Regions from separate parts of the Pseudomonas sp. S11P7 genome, predicted to be linked through region 1. Evidence: predicted binding sites of a transcription regulator. Region 1 holds the regulator's gene; the other holds the start of a gene.
The links. The regulator sigma-54, encoded in region 1, starts transcription at its own class of promoters, with help from an activator protein. The targets are predictions, from matches to a motif close to ANTGGCATNNANNTTGCTNT.
Positions count from the first base shown of each region.

Region 2: a site for sigma-54 is predicted at 5,823-5,842, ahead of M0746_RS16265 (circularly permuted type 2 ATP-grasp protein). Genes of this name have one in related genera too.

Region 1 is NZ_JALPKS020000002.1:4,595,989-4,604,837, reverse strand. Features, by position in the region: gene pmbA (metalloprotease PmbA) at 28-1,374, shown strand; gene M0746_RS21315 (hypothetical protein) at 1,607-2,047, shown strand; gene M0746_RS21310 (superoxide dismutase) at 2,049-2,660, shown strand; gene M0746_RS21305 (ZIP family metal transporter) at 2,692-3,585, shown strand; gene M0746_RS21300 (HPr family phosphocarrier protein) at 3,624-3,899, opposite strand; gene rapZ (RNase adapter RapZ) at 3,915-4,772, opposite strand; gene ptsN (PTS IIA-like nitrogen regulatory protein PtsN) at 4,775-5,239, opposite strand; gene hpf (ribosome hibernation-promoting factor, HPF/YfiA family) at 5,251-5,559, opposite strand; gene M0746_RS21280 (RNA polymerase factor sigma-54) at 5,633-7,126, opposite strand; gene lptB (LPS export ABC transporter ATP-binding protein) at 7,312-8,037, opposite strand; gene lptA (lipopolysaccharide transport periplasmic protein LptA) at 8,037-8,582, opposite strand; gene lptC (LPS export ABC transporter periplasmic protein LptC) at 8,569-8,849, opposite strand, start outside.
Region 2 is NZ_JALPKS020000002.1:3,555,526-3,564,374, reverse strand. Features, by position in the region: gene M0746_RS16300 (long-chain-acyl-CoA synthetase) at 1-1,781, shown strand, start outside; gene M0746_RS16295 (ankyrin repeat domain-containing protein) at 1,878-2,396, shown strand; gene M0746_RS16290 (hypothetical protein) at 2,483-3,013, shown strand; gene M0746_RS16285 (PLDc N-terminal domain-containing protein) at 3,086-3,277, shown strand; gene speE (polyamine aminopropyltransferase) at 3,515-4,390, shown strand; gene M0746_RS16275 (hypothetical protein) at 4,596-4,829, shown strand; gene M0746_RS16270 (ribonuclease E inhibitor RraB) at 5,042-5,389, shown strand; gene M0746_RS16265 (circularly permuted type 2 ATP-grasp protein) at 5,875-7,284, shown strand; gene M0746_RS16260 (alpha-E domain-containing protein) at 7,297-8,247, shown strand; gene M0746_RS16255 (transglutaminase family protein) at 8,244-8,849, shown strand, end outside.

The sequences.
Region 1 (8,849 bases):
GAAAGCAGAATTTGAGTGGAGATGAGCATGAGTGCAGTTCAAAGCGTCGGCCCGCAGGCATTGCCGGCACTGCAGGAACAGGTCGAGCAGATCATCGCCGAAGCCAAGCGTCAGGGGGCCAGTGCCTGCGAAGTCGCGGTGTCGCTGGAACAGGGTTTGTCGACATCGGTGCGCCAGCGTGAAGTCGAAACGGTCGAGTTCAATCGTGACCAGGGCTTTGGCATCACCTTGTACGTCGGCCAGCGCAAGGGCTCGGCCAGCACCTCGGCGACCGGCCCGGACGCTATTCGCGAGACCGTCGCAGCGGCGCTGGCGATTGCCAAACACACCTCCGAAGACGAAGCCTCGGGCCTTGCCGATGCAGCGCTGATGGCCAAGGAACAGCACGATTTCGATCTGTTCCACGAATGGGATATCACCCCGGAGCAAGCGATCGAGAAGGCCTTGCTGTGTGAAGCGGCGGCATTCGATGCCGACGCACGTATCAAGAACGCCGACGGCACCACCCTCAGCACCCATCAGGGCTGTCGCGTGTACGGTAACAGCCACGGTTTCATTGGTGGCTACGCATCGACCCGACACAGCCTCAGTTGCGTGATGATTGCTGAAGCCGACGGGCAGATGCAGCGTGATTACTGGTATGACGTCAATCGCCAGGGCACGCTGCTGGCCGATCCGGTGAGCATCGGCCAAAAAGCCGCGCAACGGGCGGCGAGCCGTCTCGGCGCGCGTCCGGTGCCGACCTGTGAAGTGCCGGTGCTGTTTTCCGCCGAGCTGGCTGGGGGCTTGTTCGGCAGCTTCCTCTCGGCGGTGTCCGGCGGCAGTCTGTATCGCAAATCGTCGTTCCTTGAAGGCACGCTGGGCCAGAAGCTGTTCCCGGAGTGGATGACCATCGACGAGCGTCCGCATCTGATGCGCGCCATGGGCAGCGCTTCGTATGACGGTGACGGTCTGGCGACCTACGCCAAACCGTTCGTCGAGAACGGCGAATTGGTCTCCTACATTCTCGGTACTTATTCCGGCCGTAAACTGGGTATGCCGAGCACGGCGAACGCGGGTGGCGTGCACAACCTGTTCGTCACCCATGGCGACGAAGATCAGGCGGCGCTGTTGAAACGCATGGGCCGTGGGCTACTGGTTACCGAGTTGATGGGCCATGGTCTGAACATGGTCACCGGCGACTATTCGCGTGGTGCGGCCGGTTTCTGGGTCGAGAACGGCGAGATTCAGTTCGCCGTGCAGGAAGTGACCATCGCCGGCAACATGCGCGATATGTTCAAGCAGATCGTTGCCGTTGGTAATGATCTGGAGCTGCGCAGCAACATTCGCACCGGTTCGGTGTTGATCGAGCGGATGACCGTCGCGGGCAGCTAAACCCCGGTCCGCTGAGCGAAAAGGCGCGTCATCCGCACTGGATGACGCGCCTTTTTTATTGCTCTCGCCACAGCCCCCTTGTGAGAGCGAGCATCTCCATGGCTGACACGCTTGTGTTGCGTCTTATTATCATTTAATAATCAATCCCATCTATCCGTTGGAAGAGCTACTTAAACCCTGAAAGCTCACCGCCGGCGGCGTGTAAACCCCGCAATCGCTTTGGAGGTTCACCATGGAGCACTGGAAACGCACGATCGAACGGGCCAATCGCTGCTTCATGCTCGGCGAATTGATCGACGCCCGTGAGGCTTACCTGCAAGCCCTGGCCTTGGCGCAAGTGCTGTTCGAGCGCTGGGCGGACCCCGACGAAGCGGTGGCGGCCTGCGTCATCTCCCACCACAACCTCGCGGATCTGCATCTGCGCCTGAATCAGCCCGAGGAGAGCGCCGAATACCTGTGCGCCATCCATCAGCGGCTGTTGCAGACCATGCAGGACGAGCGGCTGCGCCCGGCCCTGCGGGAAGCAGCATTGCGTCAGAGCAGCGAGACCTACGTCGAGCTGCTGAATTTCATCAGCGAACACGGCGAATACCCGCGCACCCAACGCCTGCTGCACCCGCATACCGGCAATGCCCGCCGCGCGCCTGTTTCACACCACTATGGAGTTCATTGAAATGGCTTTTACCTTGCCTGCCCTGCCTTACGCCTACGATGCCCTGGAACCGCACATCGATGCGCAAACCATGGAAATCCACTACACCAAGCATCACCAGACTTACATCAACAACCTCAACGCTGCCGTAGAAGGTACGGAGTATGCCGAGTGGCCGGTGGAGAAACTGGTCGCCAGCGTGCAGCAACTCCCGGAAGAAATGCGGGCGGCGGTGATCAATCAGGGCGGCGGTCACGCCAACCACTCGCTGTTCTGGGAAGTCATGGTGCCAGGCGGTGGTGGCAAACCGGATGGCGCGCTGGCCAGGGCAATCGATGAGCAACTGGGTGGCCTCGACAGTTTCAAGGAAGCGTTCACCAAAGCCGCGCTGACCCGTTTTGGCAGTGGCTGGGCGTGGCTCAGCGTCACCCCGGAGAAAAAATTGCTCGTTGAGAGCAGCGGCAATCAGGACAGCCCGCTGATGAACGGCAACACGCCGATTCTCGGTCTCGATGTCTGGGAGCACGCCTACTACCTGCGCTACCAGAACCGCCGCCCGGAATACATCAATGCGTTCTACAACGTGATCAATTGGCCTGAAGTCGCGGCGCGCTATCAGGCCGCACTGGTTTAACCCCTCTATAAAAACAAATCCAGGGCTGACTATGGGCACTGAAACACTGGCGACTGGCAGCGGGCGTATGTTTCGTTACGCAGTGGGATCGCTGTTGCTGTTGGCGGGGATGACCTTGCTGGTCGCTCACGGGCTGCAGTGGCTGAATCTGGAACCGCGCCTGTTGCGTGCACTTCAGGGCGGTGCTCTCTGCGCGCTTGGCACGGCGCTCGGCGCGGTGCCGGTGCTGATCATCCGGCGCATGCCGCAGGCGCTCAGCGATACCTTGCTGGGTTTTGGTGCCGGGGTGATGCTGGCGGCGACCGCGTTTTCGCTGATCGTGCCGGGCATCGCGGCGGCCGAGAGTCTCGGTCTGACACCTTGGGGCGCCAGTGGCCTGATCTGCTTCGGCATTCTGCTCGGCGCGTTGGGCCTGTATCTGGTCGATCGCAAGGTTTCTGGCGCTTCCCCGGAAATGCTGGTTGGCACCCTCGAACGTCCGGTGATCCCGCCGCGGATCTGGCTGTTCGTGTTCGCCATCATTGCCCACAACATTCCGGAAGGCATGGCCGTCGGCGTTTCTGCCGGTGGCGGTATGCCGGATGCGGACAGCCTGGCCATGGGCATCGCTTTGCAGGATGTGCCGGAAGGTCTGGTGATTGCGTTGGTATTGGCCGGTGCGGGGATGTCGCGGGTCAAGGCGTTTTTGATCGGTGCTGCGTCTGGTCTGGTCGAACCGGTGTTTGCGCTGTTATGTGCATGGCTGGTCAGTCTGGCGCAGGTGTTGTTGCCATTGGGACTGGCACTGGCGGCTGGGGCGATGTTGCTGGTGGTGACTCACGAAGTAATTCCCGAGTCGCGACGCCATGGCCATGACAAACTCGCGAGCCTTGGTTTGCTGATCGGGTTTTGCCTGATGATGGTGATGGATACGGCGTTGGGTTAAGCGGGGCGGAGGGAGCGAGCGCCCTCATCTGGCAAAGATCAGCCGCCTTCATCGAAATAGTTGTTGATCAGCGCTACCAAGGCGTCCATGGCTTCCTCGGCTTGTTCGCCTTCGGTACTCAAATGGATTTTGGTGCCCTTGCCTGCCGCGAGCATCATCATTGCCATGATGCTTTTGCCATCGACCACTGTCTCGGGGGTGCGGCCTACTCTGATCGTAGTATCCGGAAACTTGCCCGCCACGCCGACAAATTTTGCCGACGCTCGGGCATGCAAACCGAGTTTGTTGATGATTTCGATTTCACGAGCAGGCATCGCGGTGTGGATCCTTTAGGTGAGGTCGCGGTGGCGAACCTGGACGTTTTTCAAGGTTTTCTGCAGCGCCTGACCCAGACGTTCGGTCAGGTAGACGGAGCGGTGATGCCCGCCGGTACAGCCAATGGCGACGGTCACATAGGCGCGGTTGCTCGCAGCAAAGCGCGGCAGCCACTTGTGCAGGTAGGCGTAGATGTCCTGATACATTTCTTCGACGTCCGGCTGTTCCGCCAGGTACTCCGCCACCGGCGCGTCGAGACCAGACTGCTCACGTAATTCCGGCTTCCAATAGGGGTTGGGCAGGCAGCGAACGTCGAAGACCAAATCCGCATCCACCGGCATGCCGCGCTTGAAACCGAACGATTCGACGAGAAACGCCGTGCCCGGCTCAGGCTGGTTCAGCAGGCGCAACTTGAGCGTGTCGCGCAACTGGTACAGGTTGAGGTGGGTGGTGTTGATCTTCAGATCAGCCAGGTCGGCGATCGGGCCGAGCAGGGCGCTTTCATCGTGGATCGCTTCGGCCAGTGAGCGATTGGCGTTGCTCAGTGGATGGCGGCGGCGGGTTTCGGAAAAACGCTTGAGCAGGGTTTCTTCGTCCGCATCCAGGTACAGCACATCACACTGGATGTGCTTGCTGCGCGCGTCTTCGAGCAGTTCCGGAAATCGTGACAGATGACTGGGCAAGTTGCGCGCATCGATCGAAACGGCTACCAGCGGTTGCGCGAGTTCGGTGTGAATCAGCGCACGTTCGGCCAGTTCCGGCAGCAAGCCGGCGGGCAGATTGTCGATGCAGTAGTAGCCGTTGTCCTCAAGGACATTCAGCGCGGTACTCTTGCCCGAGCCTGAGCGGCCACTGACGATGATCAAGCGCATGATTAATGCCCGTTCTGCTCGTCCAGTACGACCTGGTACAAGGCTTCGTTGCTTGGTGCGCTGCGCAGTTTTTCACGCACTTCCTTGCGATCGAGCATGCTGGCGATCTGGCGCAGCAGTTCCAGGTGCGCATCGGTGGCGGCTTCCGGGACCAGCAACACGAACAGCAGGTCGACCGGGGCTCCATCGATGGCGTCGAAATCAATCGGGGCTTCGAGGTGCAGCAGGGCGCTGACTGGCCCTGCGCAGCCCTTAAGGCGGCAGTGGGGGATGGCGATGCCGTTGCCAAAACCGGTGGAACCGAGTTTTTCACGGGCGACCAACGCCTCGAAAACATCCTGCATCGCCAGATCCGGCACTTCGCGGTGGATCAGGTTGGCAATCTGTTCGAGGGCTTTTTTCTTGCTGCCGCCCGGCGCGTTCACTTGGGAGCGGCCGGGGGTCAGGATGGTTTCAAGTCGGATCATGGATGAGGGTGTTAACGACCGGTCGCGCCCTGGAGGAGGCTCTGGGTCTTTTCCTTATGCTTTTTGAGTTGGCGATCCAGCTTGTCGGTGAGTGAGTCGATCGCAGCATACATGTCGGTATCTTCTGCGTTGGCGACCACTTCACTGCCGGGAATATGCAAGGTGGCTTCGATTTTCTGCTTCAGCTTTTCGACACACATCGTGACTTGCACGTTGGTGATCTTGTCGAAATGTCGCTCCAGTCGTTGGAGTTTTTCCTCGATGTAGGAACGCAGAGGTTGGGTCACTTCCAGTTGGTGTCCACTGATGTTGACTTGCATACAGCTTCTCCTTCGTTGCCAGTGCATAAAGCGGCAGGCCGAAAAGCCTGCCACTGGAACGCTGTAACGTGGCTTACATCAACCGCTTGCGTTCGCTCGAAGGCGCGATTCCGAGGGATTCGCGATACTTGGCGACGGTGCGGCGAGCCACCTGAATGCCTTGTGCCTCCAGTAAACCAGCGATCTTGCTGTCACTCAACGGCTTTTTCTGATTTTCCGCAGCAACCAGTTTCTTGATGATCGCGCGGATCGCCGTGGACGAGCATTCGCCGCCCTCGGAGGTACTGACGTGGCTGGAGAAAAAGTATTTCAGCTCATAAATACCGCGCGGGGTATGCATGAATTTTTGTGTGGTCACCCGGGAAATCGTCGATTCGTGCATGCCCACCGCTTCGGCGATGTCATGCAGGACCAGCGGTTTCATGGCTTCGTCGCCATACTCGAGAAAACCGCGTTGATGCTCGACGATCTGCGTAGCGACCTTCATCAGGGTTTCGTTGCGGCTCTGCAAGCTTTTGATGAACCAGCGCGCTTCCTGCAGCTGATTGCGCATGAAGGTGTTGTCGGCGCTGGTGTCGGCGCGTTTTACGAAACCGGCGTACTGCGCGTTGACGCGCAGGCGCGGTACCGATTCCTGGTTCAGCTCGACCAGCCAGCGGTCGTTGTCCTTGCGCACAATAACGTCAGGTATGACGTATTCGGCTTCGGTGGACTCGATCTGCGAGCCTGGCCGCGGATTGAGGCTCTGCACCAGTTCGATGACCTGGCGCAGCTCGTCTTCCTTGAGTTTCATGCGCCGCATCAGTTGGCTGTAATCGCGGCTGCCGAGCAGATCGATGTAGTCGCTGACCAACCGCTTGGCTTCTGCCAGCCAGGGTGTCTTGGCCGACAACTGACGCAGTTGCAGCAGCAGGCATTCGCTGAGATTGCGTGCGCCGATGCCCGCGGGTTCGAACTGCTGGATGCGGTGCAGGACGGCTTCGATCTCGTCCAGTTCGATGTCGAGTTCTGGATCGAAAGCGTCGAGGATTTCTTCGAGGGTTTCGTCCAGATAGCCCTGATTGTTGATGCAATCGATCAGGGTCACCGCGATCAGGCGATCGGTGTCGGACATCGGTGCGAGGTTCAATTGCCACAGCAGGTGGCTTTGCAGGCTTTCGCCGACGGAAGTTCGGGTGGTGAAGTCCCACTCGTCATCGTCGCTGCTCGGCAGGCTGCTGGCGCTGGTCTGGTAAACGTCTTCCCAGGCCGTGTCGACCGGCAGCTCGTTGGGGATGCGCTCGCTCCATTCGCCGTCGTCGAGGTTATCCACCGTCGGCGCGGCCTCCTGGTAAGAGGGCTCCTGAATTTCAGTGTTGGGCTTTTGCTCGACGTTGTCGGCCAGTGGATCGGAGTTGTCGAAGTCCTCGCCTTCTTCCTGGCGTTCGAGCATCGGGTTGGATTCCAGAGCCTCCTGGATTTCCTGTTGCAGATCCAGGGTCGACAATTGGAGCAGGCGGATGGCCTGTTGCAGCTGCGGTGTCATCGTCAGCTGCTGGCCCATTCTCAAGACTAGCGATGGTTTCATGGCAGGGGCTTAACACCTTATTCGCCGGCGCTATGCGCCATCCACTACAGGGCGCCGAGGCGCCAAACTTAAGCAAATTATATGCCTGAAACTGAAGTGTTTGCCTAGAGCGCTGTAACAATTAAACGGTATAAAAAACGGCTTGATCGATACAGCACCCGCGCAGCTCACCCAACGGCTCGCGCTTACAGGCGGAACTCGTGACCCAGATACACTTCCTTGACCAGATCGTTGGCCAGGATAGTCTCGGCGTCACCTTCGGCGATCAGTTGACCGTCGTTGACGATGTAAGCGGTTTCGCAGATATCCAGCGTCTCACGCACGTTGTGGTCGGTGATCAATACACCGATGCCCTTGGCCTTGAGATGATGAATGATTTGCTTGATGTCGCCGACCGAGATCGGGTCGACACCGGCGAACGGCTCGTCGAGCAGGATGAATTTCGGCGCGGTGGCCAGTGCGCGGGCAATTTCCACCCGGCGCCGCTCACCACCCGACAGGCTCATGCCGAGGTTGTCGCGAATGTGGCTGATGTGGAATTCCTGCAGCAGGCTTTCCAGCTCTTTGCGACGGCCGGCCTTGTCGAGTTCCTGACGGGTCTCGAGGATGGCCATGATGTTGTCGGCCACCGACAGTTTGCGGAAGATCGACGCTTCTTGCGGCAGATAGCCGATACCGGCCTTGGCACGGCCGTGCATTGGCTGGTGGCTGACGTCCAGGTCGTCGATCAGTACGCGGCCCTGATCGGCCTGCACCAGGCCGACGATCATGTAGAAGCAGGTGGTCTTGCCGGCACCGTTCGGGCCGAGCAGGCCGACGATCTGGCCGCTGTCGATCGACAGGCTGACGTCCCGCACGACCTGGCGGCTTTTATAGGCCTTGGCCAGGTGCTGAGCTTTCAGAGTTGCCATTACTGGGTTTTCTCGTCGGTTTTCTTCTTCGGCTGGATCACCATGTCGATGCGCGGACGCGCCTCGGTGACCTTGCTGCCGGTAGCGCGACCGGCGCTGGCGAGTTTCTTCACGGTGTCATAGACGATTTTCTCGCCTTGAGTCACGTTGCCGTCCTTGTCGACGACCTTGGCCTTGTCGATCAGCACGACGCGGTTTTGCTGGGCGTGGTACTGGATCGTCACGCCGTAGCCTTGTACTGGTTTGGCGTCGCCCTGGGTTTGCAGCTGCTCGAAGTAAGCCAGGTTGCCCACGGAGGTCACAACGTCGATATCGCCGTTCGGCGCACGAGTCATGGTCACCGTGTTGCCTTTGACGATCATCGAACCCTGAGTGATGATCACATCACCTTTGTAGGTAGCGATGCCGTTCTTGTCGTCCAGTTGGGCGTCGTCGGCCTGAATGCGGATAGGTTGCTGCTGATCGTTCGGCAGAGCCCAGGCGCTCACGCTTCCCAGTGCTGCGCCCAGACTGAGCAAAATAGGGAGGGTTTTAACGAGCCTCATACTGTCCTCTTACGTTCGATTGCAGGTGTATCCTGCTGTCCTTCAGGTACGCTTTCATTCCGACGCCAGTCGACACACCGCCAGCGCCCTCGATTCTAACGGGTTGCGCGGTCTGCGCATATTCCTGCTGCGGGAATACGGTCATGCGAGTGCTGGTGATCAGGGTGTCGCGTTTCTTTTCGTCGGTGCGCTTCACGCGCACCGAGTCGATCAGTTCTACTTCGGTGCCGCCGGAATTCACTTCGCCGCGCTCACTGGTCACGTGCC
Region 2 (8,849 bases), 1.0 Mb from region 1:
TGATTGCCAAAGCCATCCCGCGGGTGGTCAAAGGCATGAAAGCAGCCAACGTCACGGACCCGACGCAAACCTGTGGCCTTGGCTGGACGTTCGAACAAGCGACGCTGCGCAACCCCGACGGCCCGGCCCTGATGCAGGGCGATGTGCGGCTGACGTACGCGCAGGTCAATCAATGGGCCAATCGCATCGCGCACTACCTGAACGGGCAGGGCATCGGTAAGGGCGACGTGGTTGCGGTGTTCATCGAGAACCGCCCGGAATTGCTGGTTACCATTCTGGCGCTGGCCAAGGTCGGCGCGGTCAGTGCCTTGCTCAATACCGCACAGACCCGCGATGCGCTGATTCACAGTATCAACCTGGTCGCTCCGGTGGCGATCGTGGTCGGCGAAGAGTTGCTGCCAGCCTTTGCCGCCGTCCGCGAGCACGTGTCGATTGGCGCGCAACGCACCTGGTTCGTGGCCGATCAGGACACCTACAGCCATCCGGGCATCGCGCCCGAAGGCTACATAAACCTGATCAGCGCCAGCGCCGATGCCAGCAGCGACAATCCGCCGAGCAGCCAGCAAATCTTCTGCAACGATCCGTGTTTCTACATCTACACCTCTGGCACCACCGGCCTGCCCAAGGCCGGGGTATTCAAGCATGGGCGCTGGATGCGCAGCTCCGCCAGTTTCGGCATGATCGCCCTCGACATGAGCCCTGACGACGTCGTCTATTGCACCTTGCCGCTGTACCACGCCACCGGTCTGTGCGTGTGTTGGGGCTCGGCGGTCAACGGCGCAGCGGGCTTTGCGATCCGGCGAAAATTCAGCGCCAGTCAGTTCTGGAGCGACGTGCGCCGCTACCGTGCGACCACGATCGGCTACGTCGGCGAGTTGTGTCGCTATCTGGTCGATCAACCGCCCAATGCCGACGACAGTCGCCACGATGTGCGCAAGATGATCGGCAATGGCTTGCGCCCCGGGGCCTGGGCCGAGTTCAAGGGCCGTTTCGCGGTCGAACACATTTGCGAGTTGTACGCAGCGAGCGACGGCAATATCGGTTTCACCAACGTGCTCAACTTCGACAACACCATCGGTTTCTCGCTGATGGCCTGGGAGTTGGTGGCCTACGATCACGACACTGGCGAGCCGCTGCGCAGCGCCGATGGTTTCATGCGCAAGGTCGGCAAGGGCGAGGAGGGCCTGCTGCTGGCAAGGATCGACGAAAAAGCCCCGCTGGACGGCTACACCGACCCGCAGAAAACCGCCCGGGTCGTGCTGCAAGACGTTTTCACCAAGGGTGACCGTTATTTCAACACCGGCGATCTGCTGCGCAATATCGGTTTCGGTCATGCGCAGTTTGTCGATCGCCTCGGCGACACCTATCGCTGGAAGGGCGAGAACGTCTCGACCACCGAAGTCGAAAACCTGTTGCTGCTACACCCGCACATCTCCGAGGCGGTGGCCTATGGCGTGGAGATCCACAACACCAACGGCCGTGCCGGAATGGCCGCCATCACCCCGGCGGAATCCCTGGCGACGCTGGATTTCGCCGAGCTGCTGGCCTTCGCCCGCGAGCGCCTGCCGTCCTATGCGGTGCCGTTGTTCCTGCGGGTCAAGGTGAAAATGGAAACCACCGGCACCTTCAAATACCAGAAAACCCGTTTAAAAAATGAAGCTTTCGACCCCGGCCAGACGGGAGGCGACCCGATTTATGCGTGGCTGCCTGGCACACAGACGTATAGCCGCGTCACCGAGCAGATACTGGCGGAAATCCTCGAAGGCAAACACCGTTATTGATTTCAGCTATGGCGGCGCTGTGGAAAAAGAGGGTGACAGTTTTCGTCTGCCTCGGGAAACTGTGGGCTTTCCGATTGACCGAAGTGGAGTTGCCCCATGTCCGACCAAAGCCGCCAGATGACCCCGGAAGAAGCTGCCGAATTCACCGAGCAGGTCTTCAACAAGGCGCGTGACGGTGATGCCGAAATGCTTGATCGTTTGGTGACGGCCGGTTTGCCGGTGAACCTGAAAAACAGCAAGGGCGACACTTTGCTGATGCTCGCCAGCTACTACGGCCATGTCGATGCCGTGAACGTGCTGCTCAAACACAAAGCTGATCCGGAAATGCGCAATGGCAACGGCCAGAGCCCGATCGCCGGCGCCGCGTTCAAAGGCGATCTGCCGGTGGTCAAAGCGTTGGTGGAGGCGGGTGCCGAGATCGAAGGGTCGTCCTTTGATGGCCGTACCGCCTTGATGATGGCGGCGATGTTCAATCGCGTGGAAATCGTCGATTACCTGATCAGCAAGGGCGCCGATCCGCGGGCCAAGGACGCCAATGGCGTTACGGCGCTGGACGCTGCGCGCACCATGGGCGCGGTCGACACCACCGCGCAACTCGAGAAGCTGTTGGGCTGAAATCCGCCCTCACGGACTGTGGCGAAGCAGAGAATGCGCTATCCTTCGCGCCCTTGAAATCTCCCTTCGCCACAGGATCCGCCCTCATGAAAGCTGCACTCGTCGAACTCATCAGCAAAATCAGCTCCGGCTGCATGGGCGAGGACGAAATCCTGAAAGTGGCTGACGAAGCGGCGCAAGCCTACGCTGATGCCGACGCCTTTCTGACCGCCAACCCGGACATCAACTACGACGACACCTTCCCGATTCCGTTGGGCGAGTGGGTGGTGGTTGGCAGCCTGCCCGAAACCGTGCTGTTCCAGGCCGATACCTACGTCGACCTGTTCGCGCAAATCGTCGCCTCGTTCGGCCCCGGTGTGGATTTCAATCTCAAGCCCAAGCAACTGGCCAAGACCGAAGCCTTGACCGCGCTCAACCGCATTCAGGTACAGATGAGCAGCCTGAACAAGGAGAACGGCGGCTACACGCTGATGAACTTCAGCCAGTTGCTCGACGACGAACTGCAAATGGTGCTGGTCTACGGCAACGACGTGCCGCGCGTACTGGAGCTGTGCGCCGAAGTCGGCATCAGCGCTGCACCGGCACTCGAAGCGTTGAAGGTCGCCGTTCACGTCTGATTCGCAATAAAACGGAACCCTGCGCCGGGCCGTCTATCCTAGAAGTGCATGCCACTATTCTGGAGCGACATTATGGGTTCCACGTTCAACGGTCTGATCGGCCTGATCATCCTCGCCCTCGACATCTGGGCCATCATCAATGTGCTGAAAAGCGGCGCGTCCACCGGAATGAAAATCGTCTGGGTGCTGCTGATCATCCTCCTGCCGGTGCTTGGCCTGATCATCTGGGCGATTGCCGGACCGCGGGGCAATGTGCGGGTCTGAATCTGGTTCACGATCAATACATCACCTGTGGGAGCTGGCTTGCCAGCGATGGGATCAACGCGGTGTCTCTGACGAACCGGGTTGGCCCCATCGCTGGCAAGCCAGCTCCCACACGGTTATCTGTCCGGCTGAACAAGTGAGGTTCGACCTGTCATCTTCGGCAACGTAGAATGCGCGCCTTTCCCGGGCAATCGTCCCCACGATTGGCGCCCGCGCATTTCATCGGAGCACTTGACCATGACCGTCACCAAAACCAGCGAGTACCTGGAAACCCTCTACGAAGGCTACGGCCAGCGTTTTCGCATGGAAAAACTGCTGCACGAAGTGCGCACCGAACACCAGCATCTGGTGATCTTCCAGAACCCGCGCATGGGCCGGGTGATGGCGCTGGACGGCGTGATCCAGACCACCGAAGCCGACGAATTCATCTACCACGAAATGCTCACCCACGTGCCGATTCTCGCCCATGGCAGCGCCAAGCGTGTGCTGATCATCGGTGGCGGTGACGGCGGCATGCTGCGCGAAGTGACCAAGCACGCTGGCGTTGAACACATCACCATGGTCGAAATCGACGGCACCGTGGTCGACATGTGCAAAGAGTTTCTGCCGAACCATTCCGCCGGCGCCTACGACGATCCACGCCTGAACCTGGTGATCGACGACGGCATGCGTTTCGTCGCCACCACCACGGAAAAATTCGACGTGATCATCTCTGACTCCACCGACCCGATCGGCCCGGGCGAAGTGCTGTTTTCGGAGAACTTCTACCAGGCCTGCCACCGCTGCCTCAACGAGGGCGGCATTCTGGTCACGCAGAACGGCACACCGTTCATGCAGATCGACGAAGTGAAAACCACTGCCGGTCGCCTCAACAGCCTGTTCCCGGACTGGCATTTCTATCAGGCGGCGGTGCCGACCTACATCGGCGGCTCGATGACCTTCGCGTGGGGCTCGACCAACCCGGCTTATCGCAAACTCAGCCGTGAAACCCTGCAACAGCGTTTCATCGGCAGCGGCATCGTCACCCGCTACTACAATCCGGAAATCCACATCGGCGCCTTCGCCTTGCCGCAATACGTGCTGCAAGCAATCAACAAGCCGGGCAATAACTGACTCCCAACACAGCACCCCTGTAGGAGTGAGCCTGCTCGCGATAGCTATTGATCAGTCGATATCTCTGTGACTGGCAAACCGCAATCGCGAGCAGGCTCACTCCTGCAATTCGATCATCGCGCTGTGTAATCCTTTTGAACCAACTATCGCGGCAAAACGTCCAGATAGAGGTAAGCCCATCTACGGGTTGATCGAGGAGGCACTGATGCAAAAGTGGAAAGTCACTTTCGTGGATGATCATGGTGAAATCGTTGATGAAATCTTCGAACGTGAGGAATGCCCGACCGACGATGAAGCCGCGCGGCTGATCAAGGAAAGGCTCCTTCCGGTGGCTGCCCAACTGGATCTGAACGATCTGGAAGGACGCACCGCCGATGCTGGCGTTAAAAACCTCAAGACCCAGAACGGCATCGAGATCCGCAGCATCACGCCAATCTGAACACTTCCTGTCATCTCGTAAACCAGGCCTTGGCAGCGCCGCTCTCTTGCGGCTACTCTGCAGGGGAGATCAGCGAATGGATCGCTAAGGTCTGGTCTTGTCAGCTACATGCTTGTTTCCCGCGTACAACCGCAGCGTTGTCGAAGTACTTAGGCCACAGGCCCGGGGCGGGAATACGGAAAGTCTATCCATCTATGCGAGGGGGACGATTCATGAGCACAGCCTATCAAGAAGACATCAGCAGCAATGTTCTGCGCCGCATGAAAGAAGGCGGTTTCGACTTTTCCCGGTTTCATCCCATCGAGTTCTACGCCATTTTCCCGGACGAGGAGCGGGCGCGCAGGGCGGCAGGCAAATTTCGCGGTGAATCCATCAATGCTCAGGTCAGCGCGCGTGATGATGGCGCCTGGTCGCTGGAACTCAGCAAGGTCATGTACGCAACCTATGACGATATCGGTGATTTCGAGCAGGGCTTTTCCGCCGTGGTCGAACCGCTGGGCGGCATCATCGAAGGCTGGGGCGTCAAGCAGGAGGTGCGCAACCGCTACCGTTTGAACTGATCGCTTGCACGGCTTGTAGCGCAACGGCTGACCTTCGGGTCGGCCGTTGTTGTTTGTGCGCTGCGCAAACGCTGTGGCAAAACCCTGAAACAAGAATCCGGGGCAAAAAAAAGCCACCGGAGAGGGTGGCTAAAAGGGAAGAGCGATCCGCGACTGAAACCCTTGCGGGCTATAGCGGGCGGGCTGCCGGAGCAGTCCAGGTCAGTTGAGCTGGCAGTTTCGTGAGGCGGTGGCCGGCGAAGTTTTGCAGCGAATGCGCGGATTATCCGTACGCTGCGGCGGGCAGTGAAATCAGTTCTGACTATGCTGGTGATAGGCGTTGCAATGCGTCGCAATGAAGCGGGGGCAATCCTGTTGGAGCATTTGTCGCACAGGAATGGTGCGGTGTCTGCGATGTGAATATCCAACCGATTGAAATTAAAGCGTTTATGCCGATGGCACGGGCCTTGCGAAGGCCTGTATGTCCGGGTGACAAGGAGTACGGCATGATCCGCACCTATTTTGATGAGATGTACGATGCCGGCGGCCAGGTTCGCCCGCATTATCGCGAGTTCGCCCGATGGCTGGCCGATACGCCGGATGAACTGCTGGCGCAACGGCGGCGCGAAGCCGATCTGCTGTTCCACCGCGCCGGGATTACCTTCACGCTCTATGGGGACGAGCAGGGCACCGAGCGTTTGATTCCGTTCGACACTATCCCGCGCAGCATTCCTGCCAGCGAATGGCGGATCGTCGAGCGCGGCTGCATCCAGCGGGTCAAGGCGCTGAACATGTTTCTCGCCGACCTGTATCACGAGCAGCGCATCATCAAGGCCGGGATCATTCCCGCCGAACAGGTGCTGGCCAACGAGCAATACCAGTTGGCGATGCAAGGCCTGGATCTGCACCGGGATATCTATTCGCATATTTCCGGCGTCGATCTGGTGCGCGACGGCGACGGCACCTATTACGTGCTCGAAGACAATCTGCGTACGCCGAGCGGCGTGAGCTACATGCTCGAAGACCGCAAGATGATGATGCGCCTGTTTCCGGAGCTGTTCGCCGCCCAGCGCATCGCACCGATCGACCACTACCCGAACCTGTTGCTCGACACCTTGAAAAGCTCAAGCCCGATTGATGACCCGAGTGTGGTGGTGCTGACGCCGGGGCGCTTCAACAGTGCGTTTTTCGAGCATGCGTTTCTGGCGCGGGAAATGGGCGTGGAACTGGTCGAGGGCGCGGACCTGTTCGTGCGTGACGACAAGGTGTTCATGCGCACCACCGATGGCCCGAAAGCGGTCGACGTGATCTATCGACGCCTCGATGACGCCTTTCTCGACCCGCTGGCGTTCAACCCGGATTCGATGCTTGGCGTGCCGGGGCTGCTGTCGTCCTACCGCTCCGGGAATGTCGTACTCGCCAACGCGATCGGCACTGGCGTGGCGGATGACAAGTCGGTGTATCCGTTTGTCACCGACATGATCCGTTTCTACCTCGACGAAGAGCCGATCCTGAAAAACGTGCCGACCTGGCAATGCCGCAACCCGTCTGAACTGTCCCACGTGCTGGCCAATCTGCCAGATCTGGTGGTCAAGGAAACCCAAGGCTCCGGCGGTTACGGAATGCTGGTGGGGCCGGCCGCGACGACGGCCGAAATCGATGCGTTTCGCGAGCGCATCAAAGCCAAACCGCATGCGTACATTGCACAGCCGACGCTGTCGCTGTCGACCTGTCCGACCTTTGTCGAAAACGGCATCGCGCCGCGCCATATCGATTTGCGTCCGTTTGTCCTGTCCGGGCGCGAAACCCGGGTGGTGCCTGGCGGTTTGACGCGCGTGGCCCTGCGTGAGGGTTCCCTGGTGGTGAATTCCTCTCAGGGTGGCGGAACCAAGGACACCTGGGTGGTCGAGGATTGAAGGAAGCTTGCCATGTTAAGTAGAACTGCCTCGGATCTGTATTGGATGTCGCGTTATCTGGAGCGCGCGGAAAACCTCGCGCGGATGCTCGACATCAGTTATTCGCTGTCGCTGATGCCGCAGGACGGGCGTGGCGACGGTTTGCATGAGCTGGCGATGCCGCTGCTGATCACCGGCACCCTCGATGATTATCTGGAGCGTCACGGCGCGCTGCATGCCGAACGCCTGCTGCACTTTTTCGCCCTCGATGCGGCCAACCCGGCCAGCATCTACAGTTGCCTTGGCGCCGCGCGGGCCAGCGCTCACGCAGTGCGCGGGCGGATCACGGCGGACATGTGGGAGAACATCAACGCCACCTGGCTGGAAATTCGCGGGATCGCCGAGCAGGGCCTGAGCCGCTATGGCATGAGCCGTTTCTGCGAATGGATCAAGGAGCGCTCGCACCTGTTTCGCGGCGCATCCTACGGCACGATCATGCGCAACGATGCGTTCCGCTTCATTCGTCTGGGTACGTTCATCGAGCGCGCAGACAATACGCTGCGCTTGCTCGATGCCCGTTATGAAATGGCCGGCGATCAGGCCGAAGCCGTCAGCGACGGCACTGCGCATGCGTATTACCAGTGGAGTGCCTTGCTGCGCGCATTGTCATCCTTCGAGGCCTACACCGAAATCTACCGCGATGCTCCCGGCGCCCGACATGTCGCCGAACTGCTGCTGTTGCGCGCTGATGTGCCGCGTTCGCTGCGTGCCTGCACCGAAGAGATCGACCAGATCCTCGCGCAACTGCCCGGTGCCAACGGGCGACCGGCGCAACGTCTGGCCGCGGAAATGGACGCGCGCCTGCGCTACACCGGCATCAACGAAATCCTCGAGGAAGGCCTGCACGCTTGGCTGACCGAATTCATTCCCTTGGTGCGCCAGTTGGGCAACGCCATTCACAGTTCCTACCTGGAGGCTGCATGAGACTCTCCATTAGCCACGAGACCACCTATCACTACGAAGATCAGGTGCGCGCGAGCATCCAGTACCTGCGCCTGACACCTCACGACAGCGAGCGTCAACATGTGCTGAGCTGGCAACTCGACTTGCCGCGCCCGGTGCGCGCGCAACTCGATCCGTTCGGCAATATCCTGCATGTGCTGACCATGGATGAGCCCCACGAAGCGATCATCATCGGCGCGCGCGGGCAGGTCGATATCGATGAGCTGCGCGAGGCCGAGCATGAGAGCCAGTCGGCGCTGCCATTCCTGCGTTTTACCCGACTGACCGAGGCGGACGAGGCGCTGCGCGCGTTCGCGGAAAAATCCTGCAAGCAGCGTCGTGATCGCACGGCGTTGATCGATTTGATGCACGGCTTGAATCAGTACATGACCTACACGCCGGGCTCTACCGAAGTCGATACCAGCGCCGCCGAAGCATTTGCCGGGCGCGCTGGTGTGTGCCAGGACCATACCCACGCGTTTCTGGCCTGCGCCCGCAGCCTGGGGGTTCCGTCACGCTACGTATCGGGCTATTTGTACAGCGAGGATTGTGAGCATCTGGCCAGTCACGCCTGGGCGGAAGCC